DNA from 4 places in the Pantoea ananatis PA13 genome. Region 3 is predicted to be linked to each of the others. Evidence: predicted binding sites of a transcription regulator. Region 3 holds the regulator's gene; each other region holds the start of a gene.
The links. Region 3 encodes Fur, which represses iron uptake genes when iron is present. Its sites were predicted from a motif close to ATAATAATGAGAACNACTATCAA; they were not measured.
Positions count from the first base shown of each region.

Region 1: fhuE (ferric-rhodotorulic acid/ferric-coprogen receptor FhuE) is a predicted target of Fur. The motif match lies at 808-830, and genes of this name have one in related genera.
Region 2: feoA (ferrous iron transporter A) is a predicted target of Fur. The motif match lies at 5,592-5,614, and genes of this name have one in related genera.
Region 4: efeU (iron uptake transporter permease EfeU) is a predicted target of Fur. The motif match lies at 6,639-6,661, and genes of this name have one in related genera.

Region 1 covers NC_017553.1:54,942-63,096, forward strand. The annotation lists gene fhuE (ferric-rhodotorulic acid/ferric-coprogen receptor FhuE) at 939-3,152, shown strand; gene PAGR_RS21790 (non-canonical purine NTP pyrophosphatase) at 3,366-3,926, shown strand; gene PAGR_RS21795 (SIR2 family protein) at 3,923-4,717, shown strand; gene PAGR_RS21800 (YebG family protein) at 4,854-5,180, shown strand; gene PAGR_RS21805 (cupin domain-containing protein) at 5,514-5,852, opposite strand; gene PAGR_RS21810 (methyl-accepting chemotaxis protein) at 6,012-7,943, shown strand; gene PAGR_RS21815 (Glu/Leu/Phe/Val family dehydrogenase) at 7,999-8,155, opposite strand, start outside.
Region 2 covers NC_017554.1:4,227,563-4,235,717, forward strand. The annotation lists gene PAGR_RS20000 (oligosaccharide flippase family protein) at 1-1,153, opposite strand, end outside; gene PAGR_RS20005 (glycosyltransferase family 2 protein) at 1,150-2,148, opposite strand; gene feoB (Fe(2+) transporter permease subunit FeoB) at 3,011-5,332, opposite strand; gene feoA (ferrous iron transporter A) at 5,332-5,556, opposite strand; gene cspE (transcription antiterminator/RNA stability regulator CspE) at 5,990-6,202, shown strand; gene PAGR_RS20025 (methyl-accepting chemotaxis protein) at 6,765-8,155, shown strand, end outside.
Region 3 covers NC_017554.1:3,251,777-3,259,931, reverse strand. The annotation lists gene glnS (glutamine--tRNA ligase) at 1-540, shown strand, start outside; gene PAGR_RS15350 (hypothetical protein) at 772-1,167, shown strand; gene fur (ferric iron uptake transcriptional regulator) at 1,228-1,671, opposite strand; gene fldA (flavodoxin FldA) at 2,007-2,537, opposite strand; gene ybfE (LexA regulated protein) at 2,660-2,944, opposite strand; gene ybfF (esterase) at 3,111-3,875, opposite strand; gene seqA (replication initiation negative regulator SeqA) at 4,128-4,679, shown strand; gene pgm (phosphoglucomutase (alpha-D-glucose-1,6-bisphosphate-dependent)) at 4,705-6,345, shown strand; gene kdpE (two-component system response regulator KdpE) at 6,387-7,061, opposite strand; gene PAGR_RS15310 (DUF2517 family protein) at 7,316-7,516, shown strand; gene PAGR_RS15305 (YbgA family protein) at 7,691-8,155, shown strand, end outside.
Region 4 covers NC_017554.1:1,950,766-1,958,920, forward strand. The annotation lists gene PAGR_RS09125 (acyltransferase family protein) at 1-244, shown strand, start outside; partial or broken gene narI (respiratory nitrate reductase subunit gamma) at 342-575, opposite strand; gene putA (trifunctional transcriptional regulator/proline dehydrogenase/L-glutamate gamma-semialdehyde dehydrogenase) at 650-4,594, opposite strand; gene putP (sodium/proline symporter PutP) at 5,038-6,522, shown strand; gene efeU (iron uptake transporter permease EfeU) at 6,713-7,540, shown strand; gene efeO (iron uptake system protein EfeO) at 7,590-8,155, shown strand, end outside.

The DNA.
Region 1 (8,155 bases), on a different replicon from region 3:
CTCTTTTTTAAGTTAAAAAATCAATGAAAATCAAAACCTAATACCTGGCTATCTTGATTTGTCGTCACGTTGTAAACCTGGAATGATGTGATTTGTCTCGTCAGAGAGAAATGATAACGTATAGTTAATAATAGCCACTCTTAAATAAAAACTGGTCTGAGCGGACGAAATGCCTTACTAAAAAAACCGCTATTGAGGATAACGTTTTGTTATATGTAAATCCTGATTTTGATGCCAGACATCCCTCGAACCTTCCATAACCCGACCGTTGCAGCTGTTGGCTGCTTTGCAAAGATGAGAAACGGCTTTACCCGATCTGAGAAAAATAGCATTCCGGATTTCGCAATTACACAAACCCGATAAAGCAACCTGTAACCTGTGCCAGGCTTCATGCCAAGCTGAACGTTTTCTCTGTCAACCCAACGGCCATAAGTCTGTATTATCTGAACATAAGCGAAGCGTCAATAAGGGCAATAACGTTCACATCACCGTTGTCAATAACAGCCTTTACCCATTTTTTCCATATTGTTTAAACCTGCAGTCCACCTGTCTCAGATAATGACCGCATTATATATAAGGAAAAAAGACATAAGCGAGAGTGAGAAATAATTCTGTTCACACAGGGGTAAAACGGATGGCTCAAAAATATCCAGGCCAGCTAATTTCAGCGTTACGTCACGCGCTCGGGTTCAGAAGTACTGTGCCCGACTTGCGCTAAAACATCTGCATTATCAACAGAATACACACATCGGCTTTTCTGACGCTTTTAAAGATAAATGTTAACAATAACTTGCAATGATAATCTAAATGAGTATATTTCTCATTTGTTTTTACATGTTATTGTTTTTGTCCTTATTCCTGATGGCCAGCCCGCACGGTAGTTAACTGGGACTGATGCAGGGCAGTGGCAGCTAAAAAAAAGAAAACGAGGCGTTAGAATGTTTCTGAATATCCCCCTCCTGAACAGGGATCGCGTGAAGGCCACTTTTCCTCTGGTTCCCTCACGCTTATCACTTTTGGCAACCCTTGTGGCAGGCGTATCTTCACATAATGCGTTTGCAGAGACGCCATCGGATGTGAATACGAGCAACCCGACGCTTATCGTTACTGCGGCTGAACAGCCGGTTTCCGAAAATACTTCCTCGGACTACAGCGTACCTGTTACCCGCGCGGGCAATAAGTTACTTTCGACCGTGCGCGATATTCCTCAGTCTGTAAGCATCATCAGCGCGCAGCGCATGAAAGACCAACAGCTACAGTCGTTAAATGATGTTCTCGACAACACCACGGCTATTCAGACGAGCACAGCGGATATGGATCGTAAGACCTATTATTCTCGCGGGTTTTTAATCGACAATTACCTGATTGACGGTATTCCTACTGTATTCGAAGAACGCTGGAATTTGGGTGATGCACAGACGGATAGCGCATTATATGAACGCATTGAAGTGGTCAGGGGTGCAAACGGGTTATTGACCGGTGCCGGTAATCCTTCCGCTGCCGTTAACATGGTACGTAAACATGCCGACAGTCATCAGTCAGAAGGCGAGATATCCGCCAGCTATGGCAGCTGGAATAAACAGCGTTACGTTATGGATGTGCAGTCCCCGTTGAATGCTGCAGGAAATGTTCGAGGCAGAGTGATTGCGGGTTATCAGGATAATAATAGCTTTATTGAGCGTTATGGTGCTGAAAAGAAATTTGTTTATGGGGTGATTGATGCCGATCTCAATGACGCCACCACATTATCTGCAGGCTATGAATTTCAGCAGCTGAATACTGACAGCCCAATGTGGGGCGGTTTACCGCGTTGGTACACAGACGGTAGTAAAACCCATTTTCGTCGCGGCTTTAATACCGCCCCTGACTGGACTTATAACGATAAAGAGAGCAGAAAACTCTTTGCCCGGCTCAAACACACTTTTGCAAGTGGATGGCAATGGACCCTTAACGGCACCCATGATCGGTCAACGCTTAACAGCAAAATGATGTATATCGCCGGCTATTTTGACAAAAATACGGGTGCAGGCGTTTCTCCCTATGCGGATTATCCTGTCGTTGCGGGTACGGGATATAATGCAGCCAAACGTCAAGTCGATGCTGTGGATACCTTTGCCAGTGGGCCTTATCAACTCTTCGGGCGCACCCATGAATTAATGGTCGGTGTTAGCTACAGCAAACAAAAAAACACTTACTACGGTACTTTTGCGAATATCTCGCCAGAAGAATTGGGGAATTTTAACCTTTTTGACGGCCAGTTCCCGGAAACGGATTGGGCGGCGCGCACCCTGTCCCAGCAGGATATTACCCGACAAAGCTCGGGCTACCTTGCCACCCGTATTTCACTGGCGGATCCGTTAAATCTGATACTGGGCGCACGTTACACCCGTTGGAGCAAAAATACGCTGACCAACGATATGGAAAAAAATAACATCACGCCTTATGCGGGTCTGATTTATGACATTGATGAGAACTGGTCAATGTACGCCAGCTATACTTCCGTGTTTCAACCGCAGTCATATCGTGATCTCTCAGGTGCCTATCTGGCGCCGGTTATTGGTAAGAACTACGAAGCCGGCGTTAAATCTGACTGGTTCGACAGCCGCTTGACCACGTCACTCTCGGTCTTTCGGGCTGAGCTGGATAATGTGGCACAGACCACCGGTCGCATTATTCCGGGTACCACCGAGTCAGCGTATGAAGGCAAAAATGGTACGGTAAGCCGAGGAATTGAATTCGAAATTAACGGCGCAATCACAGATAACTGGCAGATGACCCTGGGAGGCACGCGTTATATTGCCGAACAGCGTGATGGCACGGCGGTAAAACCCGACTTACCGCGAACGCAGTTAAACGTCTTTACGCGCTACCGTTTACCCATGTTCCCTGATCTGACTGTGGGTGGCGGAGTGAAATGGCAAACGCACGTCTGGAGCGATAATTCGGCACCGGAAGGAAACGGAACGTGGCGTGCTGAGCAGGGCAGCTATGCGTTAGTCAATTTATTTAGCCGCTACCAGGTGACGAAAAATTTTGCTGTTCAGGGCAATATTAATAATCTCTTTGATAAAACCTATGACACGAATGTTGCGGGGGACATCGTTTACGGTGAACCCCGCAACGTCTCTGTGACTGCCAGCTACCGTTTCTGAAGACGCGGACTTTCACCAGTGAGCGCCTCACCCGGGGCGCTTGCTTCCCCTGCTTTTTCCCCTTCGGCCCGGCGCAAATCGCTGATCCATCACGTTTTGACGTAATTGCCAGGCCAGAAAGTCAGGGATTTGCGCTACACTGACCAGCGTTAATCCTCCATTCTGCCGCTATGATAGCGCTGTCTGAGGCAAACTAATTCACCTGGAAGAAGTATGAAAATCAGATTCCTTTCGGCTAATGAGCAAAAACTGGCGGAGGTGCGTGAAATCCTGGAGCCAGTGGGCGTCGAAGTCTTGCCGATCGCTCGTCGTATTGAAGAAATTCAAACAGAGAATGAGCTGGATTTGGTGCGGGACAAACTCACAAAAGCCTTCTCAATTATTGGGCGTCCTCTCTTCGTTGAGCATACCGGACTTTATCTCGATGGGCTGAATGGCCTGCCTGCGGGGCTGACGCGCATATTTTGGAACCGGCTGGATGCCGATCGTTTTGCCTCCCTCGTTAATGGCCTCGATAGCCAGGGCGTCACGGCCAAAACCGTACTGGGCTATTGTGACGGGCGCAAAATGTATCAGTTTTACGGCGAATTACGTGGCACTATTGCCTCAAAACCGGCGGGCCCGCGTGGTTTTCAGTGGGACTGCGTGTTTATTCCTGAAGGCTACGATCAAACCTTCGCTGAGATGGGCGACAAGAAAAATGAAATCTCAAACCGTCGCATTGCACTGGACCGCTTCGCGTCCTTCTTAAAAACAGCACGAGGCGTGGCATGAAACCTGAACTGAAGCGGGCTTATGACTCCGGTAAGCTGATACTCTTTGCCGGTGCAGGCCTGTCCCGCAATCTTGGCCTGCCAGAATGGCATGAGCTCATTGCCCATCTGGCCAACGAGCTGGGGTACGATCCCAAAATTTTTAATACCTATGGTACGCACCTTTCCCTGGCCGAATACTATAAGCAAAAAAAAGGATCGCTAGGGCCGTTGAGAAGCTGGATGGATCGCGAATGGCATCGACCGGATATTGATGTTCGTAGCTCTGAAATTCACACCATGATCACGCAGGGCAACTTTTCGCGTATCTATACCACCAATTATGACCGCTGGCTGGAAGCGGCACATGAGGCGCACGGTGTGCCTTACTCAAAAGTCGCGAATGCGGCCGATCTGGTGTCATTAACTGAAGACAAGCGCCACATCATTAAACTGCACGGCGACTTTGATGATGATACCTCCATCGTTTTAGATGAAAGCAGTTACTTTGAGCGCCTCTATTTTGATTCGCCGCTGGATATCAAACTGACCCATGATGTCATGGGGAATTCGGTGTTGTTCGTGGGCTACAGCATCAGTGACTTTAATATTCGTCTGCTGTTTTATCGCCTGACCAAAATGTGGGGGCGCACGGGCCTGGCCACTGCGCGCCCCAAGTCGTACCTTTTCACTAACCGCAATAACCCGGTGGCAAAAGAAGTGCTGGGTCAGTGGGGCATTGAAATGATCGTCTCTGAAGAAGACGATCCTCGAAAAGCCCTGGCCGATTTTATGCAAGCGCTTCTGGCGTGATGCGCGGGGCGGGGCTGACCACGTCGTTGTAAAATCTGAACCGCATGTCAGGTTTATCGGGCGTGGTGATTCTTCTCTGGAAAATGCGGATTACTGTGGTATGCTGTATAAATACACAGTATCTGAGGGCAAAACTATGGCTGTTGAGACAAAATTTGTAGTGGTCAGAAAAGGTGAAGAGAAGATGACATTTGCCAACAAAAAAGAGGCTGATGCCTACGACAAAATGCTGGATATGGCGGAAGCGTTCACCGACTGGTTGCTGACTCATCAGGCGGAGATGGGTGAATCTCAGGCTGAAACACTCGGCCTGTTGCTGGCAGAACAAAAAGACGCCGTGCAGCACATTCTTCGCACCAGTAAACTGCCTCAGTCAACCTCAGGCGGTAGCGCCCCTGAAGCGACGGATGCTGATCATGCGCCGCAAAGTGACAAGAAAGTCCGCGCCGTCAAAGCCGCCTGACCGGTTTATGCCGGAAGCCTGCTTCCGGCATAACCACTCTCGTTTCCTGTCTTTTATCCGTCAATGACCGACTCAGCGTGGGTCTTTTGATCCTTCTCAGCGAATCAAATGCGTCACGGCAAAAGCATAGTGATGAAGGTATCTGGCCATGCACGTCATGCAAAGTACATAACCATGCAACCAGCCTGATTTGTTTAGCATGAATGGGTTCCCGGTTCAGTTATGCCTGGTTAGAAGAGGGCACAGACTGCCATTGAATCCCCGTCTATATATTGTTTCATATCAATACTATTCAGATCAGTAACGGATTTCTGCGTATTATTATGGCCATGTTCAGGTCAGATCGGTCCGATCGCCTCGGGTCGTCGGATGGGAAATAACTAAAAAAGTGACACTGTCACTTCCGTCGTTACGTGCCTGATGTTTCGCACCCGGTGAGATCTCAATGCCTTGCTGCGCCTGCAGGAGATGCACAATGCCCTCAATTTCCATCGTCAGCTCTCCCTCTAAAACGAAAAAGAACTGGCGAGACTGAACGTGAAAGTGTCGGGTTTCAGCAGTCGCAGGCGGCATATGTTCATGAATAATGCTTAAATCCTGGCGTTTCAGCAGATGCCAACCATCACAGTTATTTCCCCAAACATAATGTTCTGCGTTGTCTTTCGAAATCATAAATCCTCTTTTTGCCCGCAACGGATAATGTGAGCCGATTCTGGCTTTGATTCATCTTATTAAAGTTAAATTCTGGCGCGCCGATAGTTATTCCAGGGACATGAAAGATTGTATCTGACAGGGTGGTTAATTTAGCCGGTGTATTCCAGGGGAATCAATATGACCACTCAACCCATTAAAAAAACCATGAGTACCCGCACGCAGATGCTTCTTGCGGGCGGCCTGACGATTACGCTTGGGTTTACCGTGACGATTGGTGTTCTGAGCTGGCAGTCGGCAAAAGAACAAAAAACGCTGGCCGAACATTATCTGCAGCAGATCGCTCAAAGTCGCGGGCTGCAAATTCAACAAGAGCTGAGTTATGCCCTTAATATGGCGCACAGCTTAGGCCAAAGTCTGATTGCTCTACCCAAAGCGGGCATTAACGATCGTAAAGTCGCTGACAGAATCATGGAATATTCACTCAGAGCCAATCCTGATTATCTCTCGATGTCTGTGATTTTTGAACCCAACGCGTTTGATGGTCGTGATGCTGAATTTGCAGGTCAGAGCGGACAGCCGCCACAGGGCCGTTATGCCTGGTTTGTTGACCGCGATCAGGCCGGTAATTACGCCATGCATCCGTTACTGTCCTTTTTAACGCCGGGTCAGGGTGATTATTATCTGGTTCCCCAGCAGACAAGAAAAGATACGCTGATTGAGCCCTACAGTTATGCCTACAATGGTATACCAACGTTATTGACCTCTGTAGCCTCACCCATTATCGATCAGGGTAAACTTTACGGCGTGGTGACTTCCGATATCTCCCTTGCCTCACTACAAAAGAAAGTTAACCAGATAAAACCCTGGCAGGACACCGGTTATGCCCTGTTGCTCTCTAACACAGGCAAAGTCGTTTCCTCGCCAGATAAAGATGAGGCGGGCAAAGCGTGGAAGGGGGAAAAAGACAATTTCACCCAGCAAATTGTGGAACATGACGACCCGGTGCTGGGCGAAAAAGCCATGTATACCTGGTATCCGGTCACGGTAGGCAATAGCGATAAGCCCTGGTACGTTGGGATTGTCGCACCGGTCAGCCAGGTGATGGCTGCGGCGAATCGCCAACTTTACTGGGCTATCGGACTAATGCTGGTAAGCATACTGTTAGTCGGCGCGGTGCTGGGGCTCTTGTTCAATCGCAAAGTCATGCGTCCGCTCGGCGGCGAGCCTGCAGAGGCAGCCAGAATAGCGCTGGCGGTTGCGGAAGGTAAGCTCAGTAACCGCTTTCACGTTGCACCGGGCGACAACAGCAGCCTGTTTTATGCGCTGCATACCATGCAAAGCCAGCTGCAATCTATTGTGGGCCAAATCAAAAATGCCAGCGCGTCGGTGCGAGAAGGGGCTAGCGAGATTGCCAGTGGTAACCTCGATCTGGCATCGCGTACCGAACAGCAGGCGGCTGCGCTGGAGGAGACTGCAGCCAGCATGGAGCAAATCAGCGCAACGGTTCGCCTGAATGCCGATAATGCTCAACAGGCCACGAATCTGACCGAAAATGCCACCTCAATCGCCAGCCGGGGCGAAGCGCTGGTTGGGCAGGTGGTGCAGACGATGTCACAGATTGATGACAGCTCGAAGAAAATTGGTGACATTACTACGATGATCAACAGCATCGCCTTCCAGACGAATATTCTGGCCCTTAACGCTGCGGTTGAGGCGGCGCGCGCTGGCGAGCAGGGACGAGGCTTTGCTGTCGTGGCCTCTGAGGTGCGTAATCTTGCGCAGCGAAGTGCGGGCGCGGTGAAAGATATCGCTGCCCTGATTGAAGAATCGAGCGTTCGGGTTCAAAGCGGCGTGAAACTGGTTAACGAAGCAGGCAAAACGATGCATGAGATGACGCAGGCCGTATCGTCAGTGCAGAGCATCATTGATGAAATCGTTTCTGCCTCTGATGAACAGGCGCGCGGTATCGGTCAGGTCACTGTCGCAGTTAACGAGATGGACGGTACGACACAACAAAACGCCGCACTGGTGCAGCAAATGTCGGCGGCCGCCAGCTCGCTGGAAGATCAGGCGCAGCAGTTGGCGCAAACGGTGGAGCAGTTCCGCTAACGCGCGGTAAACCGCTAAAACACAACCCGCACGGTGCGGGTTGTGTTTTCAGTCATTAACCCGGATAGATACCGCGATCTTTACGTGCCATCAGGATACGTTCGCAGGCCACGATATAGGCTGCGGTACGCAACGAGCACGCTTTCTCTTTGGCTTTTTCCCATACGTGAACCATGGCTTCCGTCATGATCTTGTCTGAGCGTTTATTAATT
Region 2 (8,155 bases), 980 kb from region 3:
CTCCGGTGATGCCAAACAGCGGCACCAACGTTACCGTCGTTGCCAGACACACGGCCAACACACAAAACGTTTTTTTGATCAGATAACGATAACCGTTGTACTTGATGATGAATCTGTCCATTACGCTGCTCAGCACACCGAACATGGCACCAACGCTTAGCAGCACCATGGGCGCAATTGCTTCGGTGTAGGCCGCCCCATAGAAATGCGCAATAAACCACGGGCCGACAAGGATGATGCCAAGGATCACACCAAGTGAGACGGCAATGACCAGCAACTGCAGTTTTTGGGCCCGCACCACGGCCACGTCAGGATCGCGTTCGGCAAACAGAGCCGGATAGAAAGAAGCCAGCAGCGCATTAGGCAAAAACACCCACGCCACTGACAACGTCATCGCGACCGAAAAAATACCCGCCTCTTTCAGGCCTAAAAACCATGAGACGCTGAGCTGATTCAGTCGGGTGTAAATGGTAATCGCGATAACCGACATCACCAGCGAACGCCCGGCCTGAAGGATATAGCGGCTGTAACGGCGAATATGGCTCAGCCTGGGAAGCGGCGGTCGTACCTGAGAATGCCTGTGATACCAGCCAAACACGCAAATTTTAATGACGAAAGGAATAAAAGTCGCCAGTACAATCGGAATCGCCAGCAACTCAGGTTCGAGCTGGTAGTACGAAATTCCATAGCGAATGCCCAGACTGATGAGCAGACCGGTCAGATTCGCCATGACATTCAGCCTGGCATTCAACACCGCTTCGTTATAGATGTTAATCAGGTCGATAGCAGAAAACAGGCAGGCCAGCGCGGCGGCGCAGATAAAGACAAAAGCCTGAGCACTCATCTCCTCACGCATCACGATGATGCCAATCACAGACAACACGCAGTAGATGGCAAAGACCAGCATGACGGCGGGCACCATAAGCCGGATGCCAGAGCGGTGGTTCTGCGCAATGCGTTTGAGCAGAATGACGTCGCAGCCCATCATGGCAACCGACTGGATAAACTGGAATATCAGCATCGAAATCGCGATGACGCCGAACGTCACAGGCCCCACGTATTTCGCCACAAAAGAGGTGACGAACATCAGCCCAAAGACGGCAACCAGCTTCTCAATAATCATCCACAGGGAGTTTTGTAGCTTCTGTTTCACGACCGTGCCCTCAGCACATTCTGTGCGAAGTGACGCAGCCCCGATACCAGCCGCGGAGACAGAAAGAAAAAGGTGAAGTACAGGCTCCATGCATCCGGAATGACACCGGCGGCGCAATAAGCACGGTAATTTTTACGGTAGAGATCGATATATTGCTTAACAAACGCAGCGTTGAACTCCCTACTGTGCAGTGCTTTGTAAATGTGCGAAGCGGTCACCTTCAGGAACAAAAAGTAGTAAAAGCGTTCATGGGGGCGCAGCAGCAGCATTTTAATTCCGGCAAACGCCCTGACATAGGTGAAGTGTTTTTCTTTAAGATCCGAACGCGTGGCAGAGTTTCTTGATTCGACATAGTGATAAACCACACGACGGCTAAACACGACCTGCCCGTGGCGCGCAGCAGACAAATAACTGATGACAAACAACAGATCTTCAAAGTTAAAGATATCTTCACGGAAGCGCAACTGCTGCTGCTGCACGATGTCTCGGCGAAAAAACTTGTCGCAAAGACCGTGCCTGGGCGTGTGATACAGCAGTTCACTTATCGCCTTATCCGCACTCATACAGCGCTGTGTGTCGTTTTCTGTTACCTCTGACAGAGGTTCCCCATCATGAGAAAACGTACGCGATTCGCCTACGGCCAAAATTGCATCGTCCTTCATGAGCATCAGCCAGGTATCAAGTACACGTGGGGGCAGGAAATCGTCAACATCAACGAAAGAAATAAAGGTACCCTTTGCGGCGTCCAGCCCACAGTTACGCGCTGAAGAAACCCCGCCATTAGGCTTATCGATGATCAACACACCAGGATAATTCTGGTATTCATTCAACAGTTCAAGTGAATTATCGCTGGATCCATCATTCACCAGAATCAGTTCACAGCGCTCAGCCTGTGGCTGCTTAAGAATACTCTTAACGCAGCGCGCAATAAATTCGGCGCCATTGTAAACGGGCACAATAAATGACACTAAAGGGCCCTGCTGATTATTAATCATATAACCTCTGGTGTGACAAATTTATTAAAATGAAATGCAGAGAGATGGCCAGTTAGTCCCAACTATATTTTATTTGAACAATTTTTGGCTACTCTAAATCAGTCGTATGTAGGCACATCGTCAATTTTTGTATCAAAATGTTTTAAAGAACTCCAGTGATAAAAAAAACCCAAAAAAACAAAACAATAACAGATAAATTAGGAGTATTCTGTAATTTATAAAGGACCTGGAATACCGTCTGAAATGCACAAAGAATGGTATATTCCACTTTACATAAATGCGGATCGTTTTCGCAATAAGCCGGCTCTACAAACCGCCCCACAATGCGAAATCAGGACTCTCTTAATCGTAGTCTTACTGGGAGGAAGTGGGGATTCTGTCTCAGGAATAAGAATATCCTTATAATAGCCATCAAAATGCTAAAGGCGGCATAACTAAAAAACCAGCAAAGTCCACAACTAAATAAATATATAAAGCAGAAGACGCCATCGTGTTTAATTAACGTTTAACTTCATGCATCGATGTATTGAAGATATATCGCCACGCTAAATATTCACGTGGCTGATATATCGAATACTCTTTTTTGCTTAAACAACCTGTTTTTTTAAACATCACATTTTGGCCGGTAGCCGTCATGCTCACACGGGCCTATGAGCACGCACTATGTATTGTACCTAAATCGAAACAGGCTGAGGGCCAATCAACTGCCGCGTGATTAAGGCTGTTGTCAGCGGGCACAGTGGTTTTCAGGATCGGGGCAACTGACAACGCCCTGGCGTCGGACCATCAGTACCATTGCGCCCATCACGCCAACAGCAACAGAGGCGAGTTCCGGGCGCTGATTCGTCGCACGGCAAACGCCCTAACCTGTATGCTGATGTTTGGCGCATCCCTGGCAGCCCCCACAACCCACTGAGGTTGCCGCGCTGGAAAAAGGCGTCACCTTCACGCGCGTGCTGAATCGCCGCAGCAGAACAAACACCACAGCGTTGACCATTACGACACCGATCAGGCAAAGCGCACTCACGCCAGGGTGGCTGCGGAAGCTGACGCTCTGATAAAACAGCGTGGCGACGGAATAGGCGACGTTTAAACCCCAAAAGAATGAAAACAGCATCCAGTTTCTTCCAGCCTCGCGGGCAATCGCCCCCATAACCGAGACGCAGGGCACGTAAAGCAGCACAAAAATTAAGTAGCTGTAAGCGGCAAAGCCGTTGCCAAACTTCGCACTCATCACGCCCATCTGCCTGGCATTTATTTCACTGTCTCCTTTGCTGGCCTCGATAGGATTTGCCAGCGCGCTCAGGCGAAACGCCGCTTGCAGACTGTTGCCGGTTTCTGTGAGTGCGTCGCCCAGCTCACCTAACAGATCAAAGTGCTGCGGATCAAAGGCACCGCTTTGCACATCTTCTCCGACATAGAGGCTGTTCAGCGTTCCAACCACCACTTCCTTTGCCATAATGCCGGTGACCAGGCCCACAGTGGCCTGCCAGTTATCCGGAGTGATCCCGATTGGCCGCAGTGCCGGCGTGACGACTTTGCTGGCTGAGGCCAGGGCGGACTGGTTGATATTGTCCACCGTCGATCCGTTAAACGAAAAGCTGCTGAGCAGACCGATAACCATGCTCACTAAAATGATGACCCGTCCGGCACGGATGATAAACATTTTCAGGCGCTGCCAGGTCTGGATCAGCAGGCTCTTGAGATGGGGACGGTGATAGACGGGCAGCTCCATCACAAACGGAGACGCTTCTCCACGCAGCAGCGTATGTTTCAGGATCAACCCGGTGATAATCGCCACAGCAATGCCCAGCACGTAAAGGGAAAAGACCAGGCTGGCGCTGTAAGCCCCAAAAAACGTGGCGGCAAATACAGCAAAAATGGCCAGACGAGCGCCGCAGGACATGAAGGGCGCAATCAGCACCGTAAGTAAGCGCTCACGGGGTGTGTCGAGCGTGCGGGCGCCCATAACGGATGGCACATTGCAGCCAAAGCCGACGATTAAGGGAACAAAGGATTTACCGGGCAGGCCCAGCGACTGCATCAGGCGATCGATAACAAATGCCGCACGCGCCATGTAACCGGAATCTTCCAGAAAAGAGAGAAACAGATACATTAGGCCAATCTGCGGCAGAATCGGTAGCACGGTATTGATTCCGGCACCGATTCCCTGTGCCAGAAACACCGTCACCCAGTCGGGAAAGTGAAAGTGAAAACCCAGCCATTGCGTGCCATGAATAAACAGCGCCACCGAACCGCTATCGAATAGTGGCTGGAGGGCGGCACCAATATTGATCGACAGAACAAACATCAGGTACATCACACCCAGAAAAACTGGAATACCTGCCCACCGGTTGAGCACGATGCTGTCCAGTCCTTCAGTCAGCGTGCCCGGCGCCGACTGCTGAATATTACTGACGGCGGCACAGAGCGTCGCAATGGCCTGATAACGGCTGTCGGCGATCACCATCGCCGGATCGCCGCCAGCCGCCTCAACAATCTCGGGCAAATGCGCTACGGCCGCAGGACAAACCTCACGACTGTGAACATCGCCTTCCAGTAGCTGTAACGCCAGCCAGCGCTGTTTTTGCGCGCTGATATCGCCGGGCATCATAGCGCGGAGCCGGGAAATCGCTGCTTCGATCCCGGACGGGTACACCACCGGCGGCGGCGCGATCTCTTTTTGCCAGCTATCAATGGCGTCTTTCAGCTTAGCGATGCCGTCAGCACGGGTAGAAGTCAGGGTGACAACCGGACAGCCCAGACGGGCTGAGAGTGCAGCGATATCAATGCGAATGTTATGGCTGGCCGCAATGTCCTGCATAGTCAGCGCCACAATGCAGGGAACCCCCAGTTCCAGTAACTGAAACGTCAGGAAAAGATGGCTCTCCAGGTTTGAACTGTCGATCACGTTCACAATCAGGTCGGCGTGATCGTCAAACAGGTATCGGCAGGCGATGCTTTCATCAACAGAGCCGTCCGCCGAACAGGTGGTGAGCGAGCGGGTGCCTGGCAAATCCACCAGTCGCACATCCGTTGTGGCGGTAAAAAACTGCCCTTCTTTACGTTCGACAGTGACGCCAGCCCAGTTGCCTACGCGCTGACGTGCGCCAGTAAGCTGGTTAAACAGCGTGGTTTTGCCGGTATTTGGGTTGCCAATCAGGCCTAGAGTCAATGTTTTCATCAGCGTATTTCTTCCAGCATGACGGACGCCAGGTCCTGCTGCCTGACCGCAAGGCTCACGCGACGCGTGCGGACCTGCACGGGATCGCCCAGCGGTGCGATCCGAACGACCTCAATCAGCGTGCCGGGTAACATGCCCATAGTTAATAATTTTTGCCGCCAGGCGGGATGAATAGAATGTTGGTATCCCCTGATGCGATAGGTTGTACCTGGTGTAATTTGCATGGCCTTATCCGTTCCGGTAACAGCAGAAAGGGATTATACAAATGATAACTATTCTTGTTTATTGATCTGGATGGGCAGAACCCCAGGAAAGCAGAAATGAATGTGGTGGAGGCGATCGGGATAAGCGGGCCTGTTCAACAACGGGCCGTGGCGAGCGCAAGGCCGTGCGCTGGCCGGGTTTGTTACATGGCCGCCTGCCTGTCTGACTTAAATAAAATTAAACCTTGCTTAATACGTTCAACCTCTATAGTGTAGCGACATCGGTTTGGAACACAGACCTTATGAAAGCAGTTTTAGTAAAGCAGTCCTCAGTTCAAGCGTCATTCCCAGATGCCCTTCTTCATGAGCCTCCTCCTAAGTGCCCAATAAGTAAAATCTGCAAAACAGGCCATCTTCGTCACCTTGCGTGGCTCAAAATGAAAAGGACACATCTATGTCAACTAAAATGACTGGTTTAGTAAAATGGTTTAACGCTGATAAAGGCTTCGGCTTTATTTCTCCTCAGGACGGCAGCAAAGATGTATTCGTACATTTCTCTGCTATTCAGAGCAGCGATTTCAAAACATTAGATGAAGGCCAGAAAGTGGAGTTCTCAATCGAGAACGGCCCTAAAGGTCCTTCAGCTGGCAATGTTGTTGCTCTGTAACAGCTGATGCCCTCACGACCGCTTACGATAGCGATGATGGCAACAGCCTGAGCAGTTAAGTCGTTGTGAAAAGAACCCGCCTTGTGCGGGTTTTTTTATGCCTGTCATAAACTGCATTCGCCCTTGCTGCAGCCTTCCAGAATATTGTTCGCCCTCCATTGCGCCAGCACGCCTGACATCCGCTAACCTCTGCATCGCTTGCACGAATAACGCCAGTGGGAGAAAAGCGCCGGGCATCAGGTTTTCATTATTATTTCAAAGCGTTATTATATTCACGTGAAAATACAGGCATCGGGTGTGCAAAATAACGACGCATGGGCGCAAACCGTGGACCTTTTTATTATTGTCAGATCACAATAATGTATCTGATGGTACATTTTAGCCGCGCTGCCTTTTATCATTGAGACGATGTTCCCCAAGGGCTCGCTAACATTTTCTCTCTTCAGAAAAGCCGCTTTTATTTCTTAGTTATTGTCATAGATCACATTATTTAGCGCGTCACTATTAAGCTAATCATTTTAATACCGATAAACCTGTATCACCTTTTATCGGGATTACTGCAATGCTTAAAAACCTTAAAATCACGACGGGTATTGTTGCCGTGTTATTTCTGTTTAGTGCGCTATTGACCATTACGGGCTTTCTTTTTTATTCCTCTGTCAGTCAGGCCGGGCGAAATTTCTCTCATACTGAACAACTTACGCTACAGCAACAGCAGTTGAGCGACAGTGTACAAACGCTGATTAAAACCCGCGTGACGATCAGCCGCGTGGCGATTCGCTTCCTTAAAAACCAGAAAGATCCGGCGTCACTGGCGTCTATTGCCAAACTGCTGGAGGTGGCAAAACAATCCGCCGATAAAGCTGATGAGTATTTCCAGGCTTATAAGACCGCACCCGCATTACCGGGTCAGCATGCTGAGGTGACAAAAAATGTCGAGGCGGCTTACAACAAGATGCACGAAACAATGCTCGCCTCAGTAGACTTCCTGAAAAATAATAACTATCAGGGTTACGGGAATCTTGATGCGCAGGAAGCTCAGGATAATCTGGATAAGGCTTATCAGACATGGCGCAGTACGAACTACCAGTTAATGAAGCAGATCGCCGCTGAAAACGATAGCAACTACAGCAATATGCTGTGGACGTTGCTGATTATCGCGATCATTGCCCTTGTCACCGTTGCCACTGTTTGGGCCGGTCTGAGAACCCTGCTGCTGAAACCGCTGAGCATGGCGACGGATTACATGCGTGCTATCTCTGCCGGTGATCTGACTCAGGAGATCGCCAGTGAGAGTCAAAATGAAACCGGCAGACTGCTTCGCCAACTCGAAGAGATGCGCAGTGCGCTGGTTGTCACCATCCGCTCTGTGGATGATGCCACGCAGTCAATTTTTACCGGCGCGGCAGAAGTTTCTGCCGGCAGTACCGATCTCTCCTCGCGCACCGAACAACAGGCCGCAGCCCTTGAGGAAACCGCAGCCAGCATGGAGCAGCTCACCTCAACGGTAAAACTGAACGCGGAAAATGCTCAGCAGGCAACCACCATGGCGAAAGATGCCTCCGTGATGGCCTCGCAGGGTGGGCAAATCGTCGCGAAGGTGATCGCCAACATTGAACAGATAAGTGAAAGCTCAAAACAGATCGCCAGCATTATTGGCATTATTGACAGCATCGCCTTCCAGACCAATATCCTGGCGCTTAACGCCGCAGTGGAAGCCGCGCGTGCGGGCGAGCAGGGACGTGGTTTTGCTGTGGTGGCCGGTGAAGTGCGGTCTCTGGCCGGTCGCAGCGCCAGCGCGGCCCAGGAAATCCGCACGTTGATTGACCAGTCCACCCAACGCGTAAACAGTGGTTCGACGCACGCCTCAGAAGCAGGCGATGTGATGGGCAGCATTGTGAATTCCGTTAACAGCGTGACGCAGTTGATGGCAGAGATTGCCTCCGCCTCGGC
Region 3 (8,155 bases):
GGGACGCGCGACGTGCCGTTCAGCCGCGAAATCTGGATCGATCGGGCCGATTTCCGTGAAGAAGCTAACAAGCAGTATAAACGCCTGGTGCTGGGTAAAGAGGTGCGCCTGCGTAATGCGTACGTGATCCGAGCCGAGCGCATCGCGAAAGATGAAGAAGGCAATATCACCTGCATCTACTGCACCTGTGATGTGGATACGCTGAGCAAAGATCCTGCTGACGGCCGTAAAGTTAAAGGCGTGATTCACTGGGTGTCCGCTGAACATGCGCTGCCCGCTGAGTTCCGTCTTTACGATCGCCTGTTTAGCGTACCCAATCCTGGCGCGGCAGACGATTTCCTGACCACGATTAATCCCGACTCGCTGGAAGTCAAACAGGGCTTCGTTGAACCCGGCCTGCGTGATGCGGTGGCCAGCGCGCCTTACCAGTTTGAGCGCGAAGGCTACTTCTGTGCCGACAGCGTTTATTCAACCCCTTCACAGTTAGTGTTTAACCGCACGGTAGGTTTACGCGATACCTGGGCGAAAATCGGCGAATAATTTCTGTGTGATGTTGACCGCAGGGTAATCGAAAGGGCGACTTATCGCCCTTTTTTATTGCGGCGATTTTTTTTAGTACCGACGTTTCTCCTGAGCAGAGTCAGAGTATTAATTTTATTTTTGTGGAACCGCTCTCAGTTTAATTTTTTTAATAAATTTCCCAGTGTTAATTCTTTTTTTTCAGGTACGCTAACCCTCTGAAGTATCAGTTTGTGGGTTTAAAAGGAAAAAATGACACTTTTTGCACAGGAAGCCAAACATAGCGTTGTCGTGTTACATCAGCTTATTGAACATATTTTTAATCATGTTCGGGATGGTAGCGACAGTTTTCATCTGCTGCTCTCGCACTTTCATCCCGATTTTAAGATGGTCACGCCGCAGGGAAAACAGCTGAATCTGGATCAGGTTGAAGATCTTTTTCGACGACTGCAGGGGGCAAGGGAAGGGATGCGCATTGCGACCAGTGAGCATGTAATTCTTTCTGAGCATGCGAACGAAGTGACGATTCAGTATCGCGAACTGCAGATGATGAATGGTGAAAATAAAAGCCGTATTTCGCTGGCGATTCTGGACTGCACCACCTCTGTTCCACGCTGGCGCTACCTGCAGGAAACGCTCGTGACCTGAGCGACAGCAATAAAAAAGCCGATGTGAACATCGGCTTTTTTACTTTGTACCCGAAAGCGCTTATTTGTCGTGCAGCGTTTCGTCTTCACGGCAGTCGCCCAGTGCACAGTGGCCGTACAGGTACAGGCTGTGGTTGGTGAGCTTAATACCATGACGGGTCGCGATTTCACGTTGACGCGTCTCAATGGATTCGTCACTAAATTCAATCACTTTACCGCAATCCAGACAGATCAGGTGGTCGTGATGGTGCTGCTGCGTCAGCTCAAACACCGATTTACCGCCTTCAAAGTTGTGGCGGGTCACGATGCCTGCATCGTCGAACTGGTTAAGCACACGGTAGACCGTGGCCAGTCCAATCTCTTCGCCCATGTCGATCAGGCGTTTATACAGATCTTCCGCGCTGACGTGATGGCATGCAGGTTCCTGAAGCACTTCCAGAATTTTGAGTCTGGGCAATGTGACTTTCAGGCCAGCCTTCTTTAATGCGGTATTGTTGTCAGTCATGCGGATATTGTCCTGTTACTTTAGTCACTCTTGTGGCACGTAGCCTGTATGTCGATCGACCGCCATTCTCATTTGCGTCTCATTATAGAACTGATGCGCTGAAATGAAAACCGATGTCCTTGCGATGCGCCAGCGGCGATGTTCGCTGCGCATGGCATGGAAAGCGGACGAGTCGCATTTCGCGTTTTGTCATCTCAGTTCCAGGGAAATAAGCAGATGATCGATGCGGGTATTCTACAGATTAAATGGGGAAAGTTACAAAAATGTAGCTATTATTTTTATAGGAAAAGCCGTTTGCCCAGTGTGAACCTGCGTCCACACTGAGCTCAGCGCGATCAGGCTTCAATGATTTCTTTGAGCTGCAGCTCATCAAAAATTTGCTTAACCCATTTATCAACGCGTTCGTTGGTCAGCTCTGGCTGGCGATCTTCATCAATAGCCAGACCCAGGAAGTGGTTGTCATCAGCCAGGCCTTTTGACGCTTCGAAGTGGTAACCCTCGGTCGGCCAGTGGCCCACGATGATGGCGCCGTTAGGTTCGATGATGTCACGAATGGTTCCCATGGCATCACAGAAGTACTCTGCGTAATCTTCCTGATCGCCACAGCCAAACAGCGCAACCAGCTTGCCGTTAAAGTCGATCTCTTCCAGCGTCGGGAAGAAGTCATCCCAGTCGCACTGGGCTTCACCGTAATACCAGGTGGGGATGCCCAGCAGCAGAATGTCAAAGGCTTCTAAGTCTTCTTTAGTGCTTTTCGCGATGTCGTGAACTTCTGCAACGTCTTTACCCAGTTGTTTCTGGATCATTTTTGCAATGTTTTCGGTGTTACCGGTATCGCTGCCAAAGAAGATGCCTACGATTGCCATGGGTAAAATAACCTCTTAAATCCTGATGATAGAATGAATGCCGGAGCCTGTTCAGCAAATGATAGCAGACCGCGCAAAAGGGCGGAATGTGTAAAGCCGCGACATTTGTTTCTGTGTGCGGTTTACCCGCGTGAGTCCAGTTTGAGTTGTGCCAGCAGCATTTGTTCAATTAATTCGCTGCGGCTGAGATTGCGCTGCTCAGCCAGCATATTCAGCGCTTCAACGGCTTCACTGTTCATTTTGAGTTCGACACGACGAAGTCCGCGCCCTTTGTCACGTTTCAGTTGATTGCGTTTGTTGATACGCAGTTGTTCATCACGCGTAAGCGGACTGGTTTTTGGGCGACCCGGGCGACGCTCGTTAGCGAACAGATCGAGCGTCGTACGGTCAGTGTGTTCTTTTGCCATGACTTAGTACAACTGAGTGGGCGCGAACGAGACGTTTCCGCTGCGCAGATTAAAGTATTGACTCTTCCCGCGGGCAACCGCGCCTACGGCAAAAATTTAGCGCGCCATCATACTCCAGGCTAACCGCGGACGCCAATCTTAAACTTTTACAGCCAGTTAAGATGTTTTAAAGCGCAAAAAAGCGTCGAATACTGCGTAAAACGGCATCAGGTTTTTCAGCATGGACCCAGTGACCAGCACCACCGATCACATGTGCATGCGCGGCCGGGAACTGCCTGAGTAACGCGTCACGATACTGATTATCCAGATAAGGTGAGTCGCCACCGCGAATAAACAGCGCGGGATGTGGCCAGGCAGGCACCTCCTGCCAGCCGGAGATCAGCGCATAGTTGTCCCATAACACCGGGACATTAAAGCGCCATTCGCCCTGACTGAATGATTTCAGGATGAACTGAATGACGCCGTCCTCATCAATGTGGTTGCGCATGATCTCTGCGGCTTCAGTGCGTAAGGTGACGCCAGCGGCCGTGACGGCCCGGATAGCGGCAAAAATCTCGTCATGCCGACGTGTCTGATAGTCAACGGGCGCGATGTCGATCATCACCATCTGTTCGATACGTTCTGGTGCCAGCGCGCTCATTGTCATGGCGATCTTACCGCCCATGGAATGACCAATGACCGCGATCCGCTCAATCCCCTGAGCATCCAGCGTATCCAGCATGTCCTGAGCCATCACCCTGTAGTTCATCTCGTCTGCGCGCGGCGATAGCCCGTGGTTGCGCACATCAACCTGAATAAGCGGTCGATCGTCTTTAAGCCCTCGGGCCAGAATGCCAAGGTTATCAAGACTGCCAAACAGACCATGAATCAGCAGGACAGGTGTGGAATCAGAAGAAGATTGTTCAGTTTGCAGGCGCGCATTCAAAATCATAGCGAAGTTCTTAAGTGTGAGACCTGAGCTTAGGTTATCATGGTTTCACCTTTTCAGGCGCGCTGCTTCCGGCGGCATTAGGACATATTCTGACTTTTGCCCATAAACCGTTTGAATGCTATCAGCCTGTCTGAATTTAACTTTATAATCTTCATGTTAGAACCTGCCTCCTTTTTGAAATGCCGATCAGCAGCTCGGGGTATTCAGAAAATCGCGGGTTCTGTCGTGAGTAAAAAAACCGTACGGAATAAGATGAAAACGATCGAAGTTGACGAAGAGCTCTACCGTTATATTGCCAGCCACACGCAACACATTGGCGAAAGTGCATCCGATATTCTGCGCCGTATGCTGAAGTTTACTGCCGGTCAGCCCGCGGCGGTCAATGACACGCAGCCCCTCTCCGCACCGGCCCCGTCTAAAGCGGCACCGTCGGCAGGTAATGAATCGCGTCCTCAGGATCGTGTTCGCGCGGTGCGTGAGCTTATGCTGTCGGATGAATATGCGGAGCAGAAGCGGGCGGTTAACCGCTTTATGCTAATCTTGTCAACGCTCTATCGTCTGGATACCGCAGCGTTTGCCGAGGCGACAACGTCGCTGCAGGGCCGCACGCGCATCTATTTCGCGGGCGATGAACATACGTTGCTGCAAAGCGGTACCCATACCAAGCCGAAGCACGTTCCCGGCACGCCGTACTGGGTTATTACCAATACCAATACCGGTCGCAAACGCAGCATGGTTGAACACATTATGCTGTCGATGCAGTTCCCGTCGGAACTGGCAGAGAAAGTTTGCGGCACCATTTAAACTGAAGCGTCAGGGAGAAGCGCCAATGGCCAATCACCCCCGTGCCGGGCAGCCTGCCCAGCAGAGCGATTTGATTAACGTTGCACAATTAACTTCACAATATTATGTCCTGCAGCCCGATGTGGCTAACCCAGAACATGCGGTGAAATTTGGCACATCAGGCCATCGCGGTAGCGCAGGACGCCACAGCTTTAACGAAAAGCACATCCTGGCCATAGCTCAGGCGATTGCCGAAGAGCGTAAAAAGAACGGGATTACCGGTCCGTGCTACGTAGGTAAAGATACGCATGCGCTTTCTGAACCTGCGCTGTTGTCCGTGCTGGAAGTGCTGGCCGCAAACGGCGTTGACGTGATTGTTCAACAGGACAATGGCTATACGCCAACGCCGGCGATTTCAAACGCCATCCTTGAGCACAATAAATCGGGCGATCAGCTGGCGGATGGCATCGTTATTACGCCTTCGCACAACCCACCTGAAGACGGCGGGATTAAATACAATCCGCCGAACGGTGGCCCTGCCGATACCAACGTCACCAAAGTGGTTGAAGATCGCGCGAATCAGCTGTTGAAAGAGGGCCTGAAAGGCGTGAAGCGTCTGCCACTGGACCAGGCCTGGGCCAGCGGTCACGTGGTTGAGAAAGATTTGATCCAGCCTTATGTTGAAGGCCTTTCACAGATCATCGATTTCCCGGCGATTCAAAAAGCGGGCCTGAAAATCGGCGTCGATCCGCTTGGCGGTTCCGGCATCGCTTACTGGCAGCGCATTGCTGAGCACTACAAACTCGATCTGACCCTGGTGAATGACGCCGTTGATCAGACGTTCCGCTTTATGCATCTGGATAAAGACGGCGTGGTGCGCATGGACTGCTCGTCCGAATCTGCCATGGCGGGCCTGCTGGCCTATAAGGACAAATTTGACCTGGCGTTTGGCAACGATCCCGATTATGACCGCCACGGTATCGTCACGCCTGCCGGCCTGATGAACCCGAACCACTATCTGGCCGTTGCTATCAACTATCTGTTCCAGCATCGTCCACAATGGGGCAAAGACGTTGCCGTGGGGAAAACCCTGGTGTCCAGTGCCATGATTGACCGCGTCGTTAACGACATCGGCCGCAAGCTAGTGGAAGTGCCGGTGGGCTTTAAGTGGTTCGTGGATGGCCTGTTCGACGGCAGCTTTGGCTTCGGTGGGGAAGAGAGTGCGGGCGCTTCATTCCTGCGCTTTGACGGTACGCCCTGGTCCACCGATAAAGACGGGATCATCATGTGTCTGCTGGCAGCGGAGATTACCGCGGTCACCGGCAAGAACCCGCAGGAGCACTATGATGAGCTGGCCGCGCGTTTTGGTGCACCCAGCTACAATCGCCTGCAGGCGTCAGCCAGTTCCGCACAGAAAGCGGCGCTGTCTAAGCTGTCACCTGAAATGGTGAGTGCTGACACGCTGGCGGGCGATCCGATCACCGCGCGTCTGACCGCTGCGCCGGGCAATGGCGCGTCTATCGGCGGCCTGAAAGTGATGACGGAAAACGGCTGGTTTGCTGCCCGTCCTTCAGGCACCGAAGATGCATACAAAATCTATTGTGAAAGTTTCCTGGGCGCAGAACACCGCGCGCAGATAGAAAAAGAAGCGGTAGAGATTGTCAGCGAAGTGCTGAAAAACGCCTGATTTGCCTGTTAAATGAAAAAAGCGCCTAAGTGGCGCTTTTTTTATGGCATAAACCGGTAGCCGATGCCGGTTTCCGTGAGCAGATGTACCGGCTGGGTAGGATTCGCCTCCAGCTTTTGCCGCAGGTGCCCCATATAGATCCGCAGATAGTGGCTGTGTTCAACGGCGTTTGGTCCCCACACCTGGCTCAACAGCTGCCGCTGGGTCAGCACTTTGCCCGCGTTGTTCAGCAGCGTCGTCAGCAAACGAAACTCTATCGGCGTAAGGTGCACTTCCTCGCCAGCGCGCAGCACTCTGCGGGCCGCAATATCCACGGTAACGTCGGCGAAGCTGACCTTGGGATCGGTATGTTGTCCGGCATGACGGCGCAAGGCGACGCGAACGCGTGCCAGCAGTTCACCAATACCGAAGGGTTTCGTCAGGTAGTCGTCGGCCCCTGCATCCAGCGCGTCAATTTTATCCTGTTCGTCGATTCGGGCCGACAGCACAATCACGGGCAGCGTGCTCCACTGACGCAGCTCGCCAATAAAGGTTTTGCCATCGCCATCGGGCAGGCCGAGATCGAGAATGACCAGATCGGGTTTTCGCGTCGCCGCCTCAATCAACCCACGTTGTAGCGTTTCGGCATCGAAAACCTTCAGGCCTTCGCTTTCCAACGCGATGCGCACGAAGCGGCGAATTTCTTTCTCATCTTCAATGATTAAAACCGTGGTCACGCCAATCCTGCCATTGCCTGAAAAGGGAAAACACACTGTATCAACTTTTCAGCCTTTCGTCCGTGTTGCCATCGAATCGCGCTAAAGATCATCGTCAAAACCATTATTTAACCAAAATGTAACTAATTTTCAGATTGTCATTAACAGTGCAAAAAAGCGTCAAATTTAGTGGTCAGATGAGTAGTAAAATTACACAATCAGGCGTAATATTGGACGCAGATCACATTTAACCGACTTTTCGTCAGGAGGAATCCATGTACCGGACTTATTCTCGTCATAAAATCATTTTGCGCCGTACGCTGGTTATCCTGTTGGGCCTGCTGGCTCTGCCGGTCATGCTGTTTCGCAAGGATCGTGCCCGCTTTTACAGCTATCTGCATCGTATGTGGTGCAAAACCAGCACCAAGCCGGTCTGGCTGGCACAGTCTGAAGCCGCTGCCGGTGTCTTTTGGTAATCAGACTGCATTAAAACGCCTCAGCCCCTGAATTTCTGGCCCGTTCCCTGAATCTTATTACGGGGAACGGGCTTTTTTTGAGCATTATCGTCATCTGCAAAGCCCCGCAGGCTGATTTCCCCACTATTTTGCGCTACACTTAAACCTCTACAAGTTTTCGGAGGTTGTACAAGTATGAGTGAGAAAATTCCGGTTGGAATCAGCGCTTGTCTGCTTGGTGAGAGCGTCAGATTTGATGGCGGCCATAAGCGCCTGGCTTTCGCTACTGATCAACTCACCCCTTTTGTACGTTTTGAACCTGTCTGCCCCGAAATGGCGATTGGCCTTCCTACGCCTCGCCCGGCCTTACGCCTCGTTAAAATGGGCGATGATGACGCTCTGCACCTGTGCTTCAGCAAAGAGGGCGGAGAGGACATCACCGATAAAATGCGCGACTGGTCCGAAAACCGCGTTAAATCCCTTCATCATCTCTGTGGCTACATCCTGTGCGCAAAATCACCCAGCTGCGGCATGGAACGGGTCAGGATTTATGAACCCGCCACCAACAATAACCGCAAAGCAGGCACCGGCATTTTTACCGCCTTTTTGCAGCGTGAAATGCCCTGGCTACCGCTTGAAGAAGATGGTCGCCTTAACGAT
Region 4 (8,155 bases), 1.3 Mb from region 3:
TTACGTCCTGCATCGCATCTTTATTGAGTATTTCGGCATGACGGCCATTTTGTTTGCGCAGCGCCACCAGCTCTTTGCGCTGGCATGGTTTTCGTGGCTGTGGGCCTGCCTCTATCCGCTGGTCATTGTCGCCCTCTGCTCACTGGCGTCCGTTGCCGTCTGGTCGCTGACAAATCATGGCGTCGGGCGCGCGTTGTTTCGCTTCCCGACGCTGATAAAACGGCCTGTGTACCCGGCGGCGTAACCGGGGCAGGTGGCGCAGGATGCGGGAACAGAAAAAGGCGTGGTGTAAAAAGCGCAATGAAGCCGGCCGCTGATAGCGGGCCGGATTGCGGTCAGGCTTAGTTACGCGCGCGCATCACCTGATAGCGGCGCGTGAAATACTCGACCGGCGCGCTCCAGATGTGCACAAGGCGGGTAAACGGAAACACCAGAAAAATCGTCACTCCCAAAATCAGGTGAATACGATCAATCCCTTCCACCCCGTCAAGCCCGCGTGAGGCGTTGCCCCGCAACATGATCACCACCTGTGCCCAGCCGACCTGTTTCATCATGCCAGGGCCGTCCATATATCGCCCAATGCTCAGCGCAAAAAAAAGGTTCATGCCCGGGCATGAACCTTTAACGTAAGCGATCGGCCTGAAGGACGTTACCCGATTGTCATCAGGCTGGCATTGCCGCCCGCGGCTGCGGTGTTAACGCTGAGCGAACGTTCAATCAGCAGACGTTCCAGCAGCAGATTAGTTTCGCCGCGCGCAAAACCCTGCACCGAAACGATGGCACCTTCGCGCGCCGCAACCTGTTCGCACAGGTTGCGGAGCTGGTCGGCATCACCGTGATAGATAACGGCGTCAAAATGCGCAGACAGGGGATCGTTGGAGAGCGTAATGCGGTTTTTCACCGCCGCCGGTAAGGTGCCCAGCAGTGCGCGGTGCAGCTCATCGTCCTGCCACAGTGCCTGGCTGCCTACGCTGGTGACCGCCGCCAGTTGAATCAGAGCATCCTGCTCGTTATCCGCCAGACAGAGTACCTGCTCACGCGGCAGCAACAGGAAGGTATTGCGTTCGCCTGTTGGACCGGGCAGCAGGCGTACCGTGCCTGCCTGAGCCAGCTCGGCATAATGCTGGCACAGTGAAGACAGCTGAGGCTTATCTTTTGCCCACTCGCTCAATGCCTGATGCGCTGCCAGCAGCAGCTGACGCTGGGCATGGTCGGCCGGGCGCTCAGCATCCTGACGGGCGAGGGTGGTGCTGAGTGCGTTGTCCGGGCGATTCGCCAGCAGGCGATACAGATAAAGCGGGCCACCCGCTTTCGGACCGGTACCGGATAACCCCTCGCCGCCGAATGGTTGCACGCCCACCACCGCGCCAACCATGTTGCGGTTAACGTACAGATTGCCCACTTTGGCCGCTGCGGTGACCTGCATGATGGTTTCGTCAATGCGGGTATGGACGCCTAACGTCAGCCCATAGCCCGAGGCGTTAATCTGTTCGATCAACTGCGGCAGGCCACTGCGGGTGAAGCGTACAACGTGCAACACCGGACCAAATACCTCTTGCGTCAGATCGCTGACCTTATCCAGTTCAATCAGCGTCGGTTTCACAAAGGTTCCGGTTGCCCACTCTTTGCTGTCCTGTGGATGATCCTGCGCCGTTTGAAACACCTTAAAGCCTTTATTGCGCATGGCCTGAATATGGCGCTCAATGTTGGCTTTGGCCTCTTTATCGATCACCGGGCCGATATCGGTGGACAGGCGCTCCGGATTGCCCATACGGCACTCCGCCATCGCGCCACGCAGCATTTTCAACGTATGTTCCGCGACGTCCTCCTGAACGCACAGCAGACGCAGCGCAGAGCAGCGTTGACCCGCGCTGTCAAAGGCCGAGGCGACGATATCTATCACCACCTGTTCTGTCAGGGCGGATGAATCGACAATCATGGCATTCATGCCGCCGGTTTCAGCAATCAGCGGAGTGGGGCGGCCTTGGGGATCCAGCCGACCTGCCAGATTACGTTGCAACAGGGTGGCGACCGCCGTGGAGCCGGTGAACATCACGCCACGAATGCGTTCGTCTCCGGTGAGCTGTGCGCCCACGGTTTCACCGAGGCCCGGCAGCAGTTGCACGACGCCAGCCGGGACACCGGCACTCAGTAAGATCTCAACGGCCTGCGCGGCAATCAGCGGCGTCTGCTCGGCAGGCTTCGCCAGCACGCTGTTTCCGGCCGCCAGCGCGGCTGCGACCTGACCGGTAAAAATGGCCAGCGGAAAGTTCCACGGGCTGATACAGACCACAGGTCCCAGTGGGCGGTGCGTTTCGTTGTCAAAATCAAGGCGGACGATGCCAGCATAGTAATAGAGGAAGTCCACGGCCTCACGCACTTCGGCAATGGCGTTGCTGTAGGTTTTACCGGCTTCGCGCACCAGAATGCCCAGCAACTGCTGTAGCTGACCTTCCATTAACTGGGCTGCACGCTCAAGGATGGCCGCGCGCTCCTGCGGCGGAGTGGCAAACCAGATAGGACCGGCATTGACCGCCGCCTCAATGGCCTGGGAAACCTCCTGTTCTGAGGCATGGCGAACGGTACCGACGACGTCCGACGGCGCGGCCGGATTCACCACATTCTGGCTTTCTCCGCTACCAGCAGGGCCGTCAATAAGCGGTTGTGCCAGATAAGGCTCACTCGCGCCGCTCAGCAGAGCACTGGACAGGGAAGCAAGGCGGTGCTCGTTAGCCATATCCAGACCCGCAGAGTTAACCCGGTCGCTGCCATATAAGTCTCGCGGCAGCGGGATCTTTGGATGTGGCAGGCCCAGGGTGCCTTCGCTGGCACCCAGTTTTTCAATTTCACTCACCGGATCGGCGACCAGCTCGTCTATCGGCATGGACGTGTCGGCAATACGGTTAACAAAGGAGGTATTCGCACCGTTTTCCAGTAGGCGACGCACCAGGTAAGCCAGCAGGGTTTCATGTGTACCTACGGGGGCATAGATACGGCAGGGACGATTGAGCTTGCCGTCTGCCACTTTGCCTACCACCTGATCGTAGAGCGGTTCACCCATGCCATGCAGGCACTGGAACTCATACTGTCCGGGATAATAGTTATTGCCCGCCAGTTGATAGATCGCGGCCAGCGTGTGCGCGTTATGTGTGGCAAACTGCGGATAGATCAGATTGGGCACTGCCAGCAGTTTACGGGCGCAGGCCAGATAAGAAATGTCGGTGTACACCTTACGGGTATAAACCGGATAGCCTTCCAGCCCTTCCACCTGGGCGCGTTTGATCTCGCTGTCCCAGTAAGCGCCTTTCACCAGGCGAATCATGAGACGACGACGGCTGCGTTGGGCCAGATCTGTCAGCTCATCAATCACAAACGGGCAACGCTTCATATAAGCCTGAATCACGAAACCTATGCCGTTCCAGCCTTCAAGCTCGGGTTCAAAACACAACCGCTCCAGCATATCGAGAGACAGCTCTAAACGATCGGCCTCTTCCGCATCAATGTTAATGCCGATGTCGTAAGAGCGGGCCAACAGGGTCAGCGACTTCAGAATCGGATACAGTTCATCCATCACCCGATCATACTGCGCGCGGCTGTAGCGCGGATGGAGTGCGGACAGCTTGATAGAAATGCCCGGGCCTTCATAGATGCCCCGACCGTTTGAGGCTTTACCAATGGCGTGAATCGCCTGCTGATAAGAAACCAGATAGGCTTTGGCATCGCTGGCCGTCAGGGCGGCTTCACCCAGCATATCGTAGGAGTAACGGAAGCCTTTTTCTTCAAGCTTGCGGGCGTTGGCCAGGGCTTCGGCGATGGTTTCACCGGTCACGAACTGTTCGCCCATCAGGCGCATCGCCATATCCACGCCTTTCCGGATGAGCGGCTCGCCGCTCTTGCCAATAATTCGGTTGAGCGAGCGCGACAGGTTGACTTCATTGTGCGTTGAGACCAGACGGCCCGTAAACAGTAATCCCCACGTCGCGGCGTTCACAAACAGTGACGGGCTGCGGCCAAGATGTGACTGCCAGTTACCGTTGCTGATCTTGTCGCGGATCAGCGCATCGCGGGTGGGCTTATCCGGGATACGCAACAAAGCCTCGGCCAGGCACATTAATGCCACACCTTCCTGAGAGGAGAGTGAAAACTCCTGCAGCAGGCTTTGCACCATGCCGGCACGGCCGGTCGCCCCTTTTTGGTGCCTCAGCTTGTCGGCCAGCTGGTGCGCCAGCTGCTGCGTTTTTTCTGCCAGGGCGGCGGGAAGGCGCGCTTGCTCAAGCAACATGGGAACAGCATCAGTTTCAGGACGGCGCCAGGCGGCTGTCACCGCAGAGCGGGCGACCGACTGCGGCAAAATGTTTTCGGCGAATTCAAGGAAGGGCTGAACCATATCTTCCGGGGCAAGCTCATCGGACGCTGAGTCGTTAAGCTGCAGGGGGATCTCATCCACCGTTTCACCCGCATCTAACTGGGTCAGATAATTAAAGATCGCCTGTTTGATCAGCCAGTGTGGCGTGCGATCGAGTTTCTGCGCCGCCAGTTTAATACGGTTGCGGGTGGCTTCATCCAGCTTCACCCCCATGGTTGTTGTTCCCATGATTTTCTCTTCCTTAAAACGGTTTTGACCAGAGCATGGGCTGCACTATTACCCATGTTGCAACTTTGTGCAACCAGGTTAAATGTGACCTCGGTTGCACACTTTGAAACCCCTTTTTTAATTAACATTTAAAAGCGGCACAAATCTTGCTGCAAAAAACTCGCCAAAGTTGCAACCTCATTCAATTTAAAGGGTGAAATCATTGCAAAGGTGCAACTTTATTGTGAGCGGGCGCAACCTGTGAGCATTAAAAAGGGATTGAGAGGTGAAACTGATGTGACGGATGTGTTAAATGCATTGTGTGCGCCGTGCCTTTACGGCAGGATACCGCGCCTTAAGGGAAATCGCTTTCTCTTGATGCGGTAACAGCCTGACGCCTTCACGTTCCGAGGGGGGCAGGAAAAAGATTTCTCTCAAGAGATCGGATAATAACGGAGAAACAAATGACAGTAAGTACGCCAATGTTGGTGACCTTTTTAATTTATATCCTTGGGATGGTGCTTATCGGTTTTATTGCCTGGCGCTCAACGAAAAACTTCGACGACTATATTCTGGGCGGACGCAGCCTGGGCAGTGTCGTGACTGCGCTGTCCGCTGGAGCCTCCGATATGAGTGGATGGTTGCTAATGGGATTGCCGGGTGCCATTTTTCTTTCCGGTATCTCTGAAAGCTGGATCGCCATTGGCCTGATTATTGGTGCATGGTTTAACTGGAAGATTGTCGCGGGGCGCTTACGGGTTCAGACGGAACATCATGATAATGCCTTGACGCTGCCTGACTTCTTTACCAGCCGCTTTGAAGATCGCAGCAAAATCTTGCGGGTCATTTCTGCCGTGGTGATTCTGGTGTTTTTCACTATCTACTGCGCATCAGGCGTGGTAGCGGGCGCGCGTCTGTTTGAAAGCACCTTTGGTATGGATTACTCCACCGCCCTCTGGGCCGGTGCCGCCGCCACCATTCTGTATACCCTGGTGGGCGGATTCCTGGCGGTGAGCTGGACGGATACCGTTCAGGCCAGCCTGATGATCTTCGCGCTGATCCTGACGCCAGTCATCGTGGTTATCGCCGTGGGTGGCTGGAGCGATTCGATGGCGGTGATTGAGGCCAAAAACGCTGAAAACGTCGATATGTTCAAAGGCCTGAATTTCGTGGCCGTGCTGTCACTGCTGGGCTGGGGACTGGGCTATTTCGGTCAGCCTCATATCCTGGCACGTTTTATGGCGGCGGATTCACATCGTTCCATTCGTACCGCGCGCCGTATCGGCATGGCGTGGATGATTCTCTGTCTGGCGGGCGCGGTGGCCGTGGGCTTCTTTGGGATCGCCTATTTCCACAATAATCCTTCTCTGGCTGCGGGCGTTTCACAGAATGGAGAGCGCGTCTTTATTGAGCTGGCACGTATTCTGTTTAATCCGTGGATTGCCGGTATTTTACTGTCTGCCATTCTGGCGGCGGTCATGTCCACGCTCAGCTGCCAGCTGCTGGTCTGCTCCAGTGCGCTGACGGAAGATTTGTACAAAGGCTTTTTACGCAAGAATGCCAGCCAGAAAGAACTGGTTTGGGTAGGGCGCCTCATGGTGCTGCTGGTAGCGTTAGTGGCCATCGCGCTGGCGTCGAATCCCGAAAATCGGGTGTTAGGCCTGGTCAGCTACGCATGGGCCGGTTTTGGCGCGGCATTTGGACCGGTAGTACTGTTTGGCGTGTGCTGGAAACGCATGAACCGCAACGGTGCGCTGGCGGGAATGATTGTCGGTGCGGTCACGGTACTGGTATGGAAACAGTATGGCTGGCTCGGCCTGTATGAAATCATTCCGGGCTTTATTTTTGCCAGTATCGCCATTGTGGTCTTCAGCCTGGCAGGCCGGGAACCTTCTGCAGCGGCCATTGAACGCTTCGATGCTGCCGAGGCAGAATTCCAGACTAAATAAGGCGTGAACGTGTTGAAAAGCCTGCCCTGTAAAGGGCGGGCTTTTTTTTGGCCTGCGTCTGGCACAGACAGTTACGAAATTATTTCACGGAGGAACTTGTTTTTTTCTGAGTGGTAATGATAATCGGTATCGTTCGTTTTTACGTAAATTTACGTCCCATTTACGCTGCTTAACATTTAAGAGGTCGGCGATGTTTGTTCCCTTTCTCATCATGCTGCGTGAAGGCCTGGAGGCAGCGCTCATCGTGAGCCTTATTGCCAGCTACCTGAAAAGGACGCAGCGCACACAATGGTTCCCTGCCATGTGGGCGGGCGTGTTTATTGCCGCTGCGCTTTGCCTTGCGCTGGGCATCGTCATTAACCAAACCACAGGGGAGTTTCCTCAGAAGCAGCAAGAGCTTTTTGAAGGCATTGTTGCGGTGGTCGCGGTCGTCATCCTGACCTCAATGGTGTTCTGGATGCGCCGGGTGGCGCGCAATATCAAGCTGGAACTTGAGCAGGCGGTCGATCAGGCTTTACAGAAATCAGCCGGGGGCGGCCTGGCCCTGGTCCTGATGGTGTTTCTTGCCGTCGCCCGGGAAGGGCTGGAGTCAGTGTTCTTTTTACTGGCCGCCTTCACTCAGGACGTCGGTTATGCGCCGCCGCTGGGGGCCGTGCTTGGCCTGGCGACGGCCGTTGTGCTGGGCATGTTGATCTACTGGGGCGGGGTTCGTCTGAATATGGCGCACTTTTTCCGCTGGACCAGCCTTTTTATTCTTCTGGTGGCCGCGGGGCTGGCAGCTGGCGCTATCCGTGCCTTTCATGAAGCCGGGCTGTGGAACCATTTTCAGCAGGTGGCCTTCGATATGAGTAACACCTTATCGACCCATTCACTGTTTGGCACGCTGCTTGAAGGCATTCTGGGTTATCAGGAAGCCCCCAGCGTAAGTGAAGTGGCCGTCTGGCTGCTTTATTTGATTCCGGCATTATTACTGTTTGTTATGCCTGCACGTGCTGGAACCTCAGCCGCTGCGCGCTAACGCGTTTACCAGGCGCGTCAGGCGCGCCTCTGACTGAATAGGGAAAAATATGAAGAAGCGTTTTCGTCGTCACGCGGTGCTGGCTTCGCTGCTGGCGGTTTCCGGCTCCACACTGGCTGCAGCCATTCCACAGGTTAGCGTGAGTGTCACGGACAAGCAGTGTGAACCGATGTCACTGACGGTTCAGGCGGGCAAGACTCAGTTTCTAATCAAAAACAACAGCCAAAAGGCGCTGGAATGGGAAATCCTTAAAGGGGTGATGGTGGTTGAGGAGCGCGAAAATATTGCGCCCGGCTTCAGTCAAAAACTGACCGCCAACCTTGAAGCGGGCGAATATGAAATGACCTGCGGCCTGCTGACGAACCCGAAAGGCAAGCTGATTGTCCAGGGCGGCGCGGGCAAAAACGTACAGAAAGGTAAAACAGAACTGATGCAGCTGGCGGGGCCAATCAACGCCTACAAAGCCTACGTGACGGACGAAGTCAACCAGCTGGTGGCGGGAACCCAGGCCTTTACGGATGCGGTGAAAGCCGGAGATATCGAAAAAGCCAAAGCGCTGTTTGCCCCCACGCGCCAGCATTACGAACGTATAGAGCCGATAGCTGAGCTGTTCTC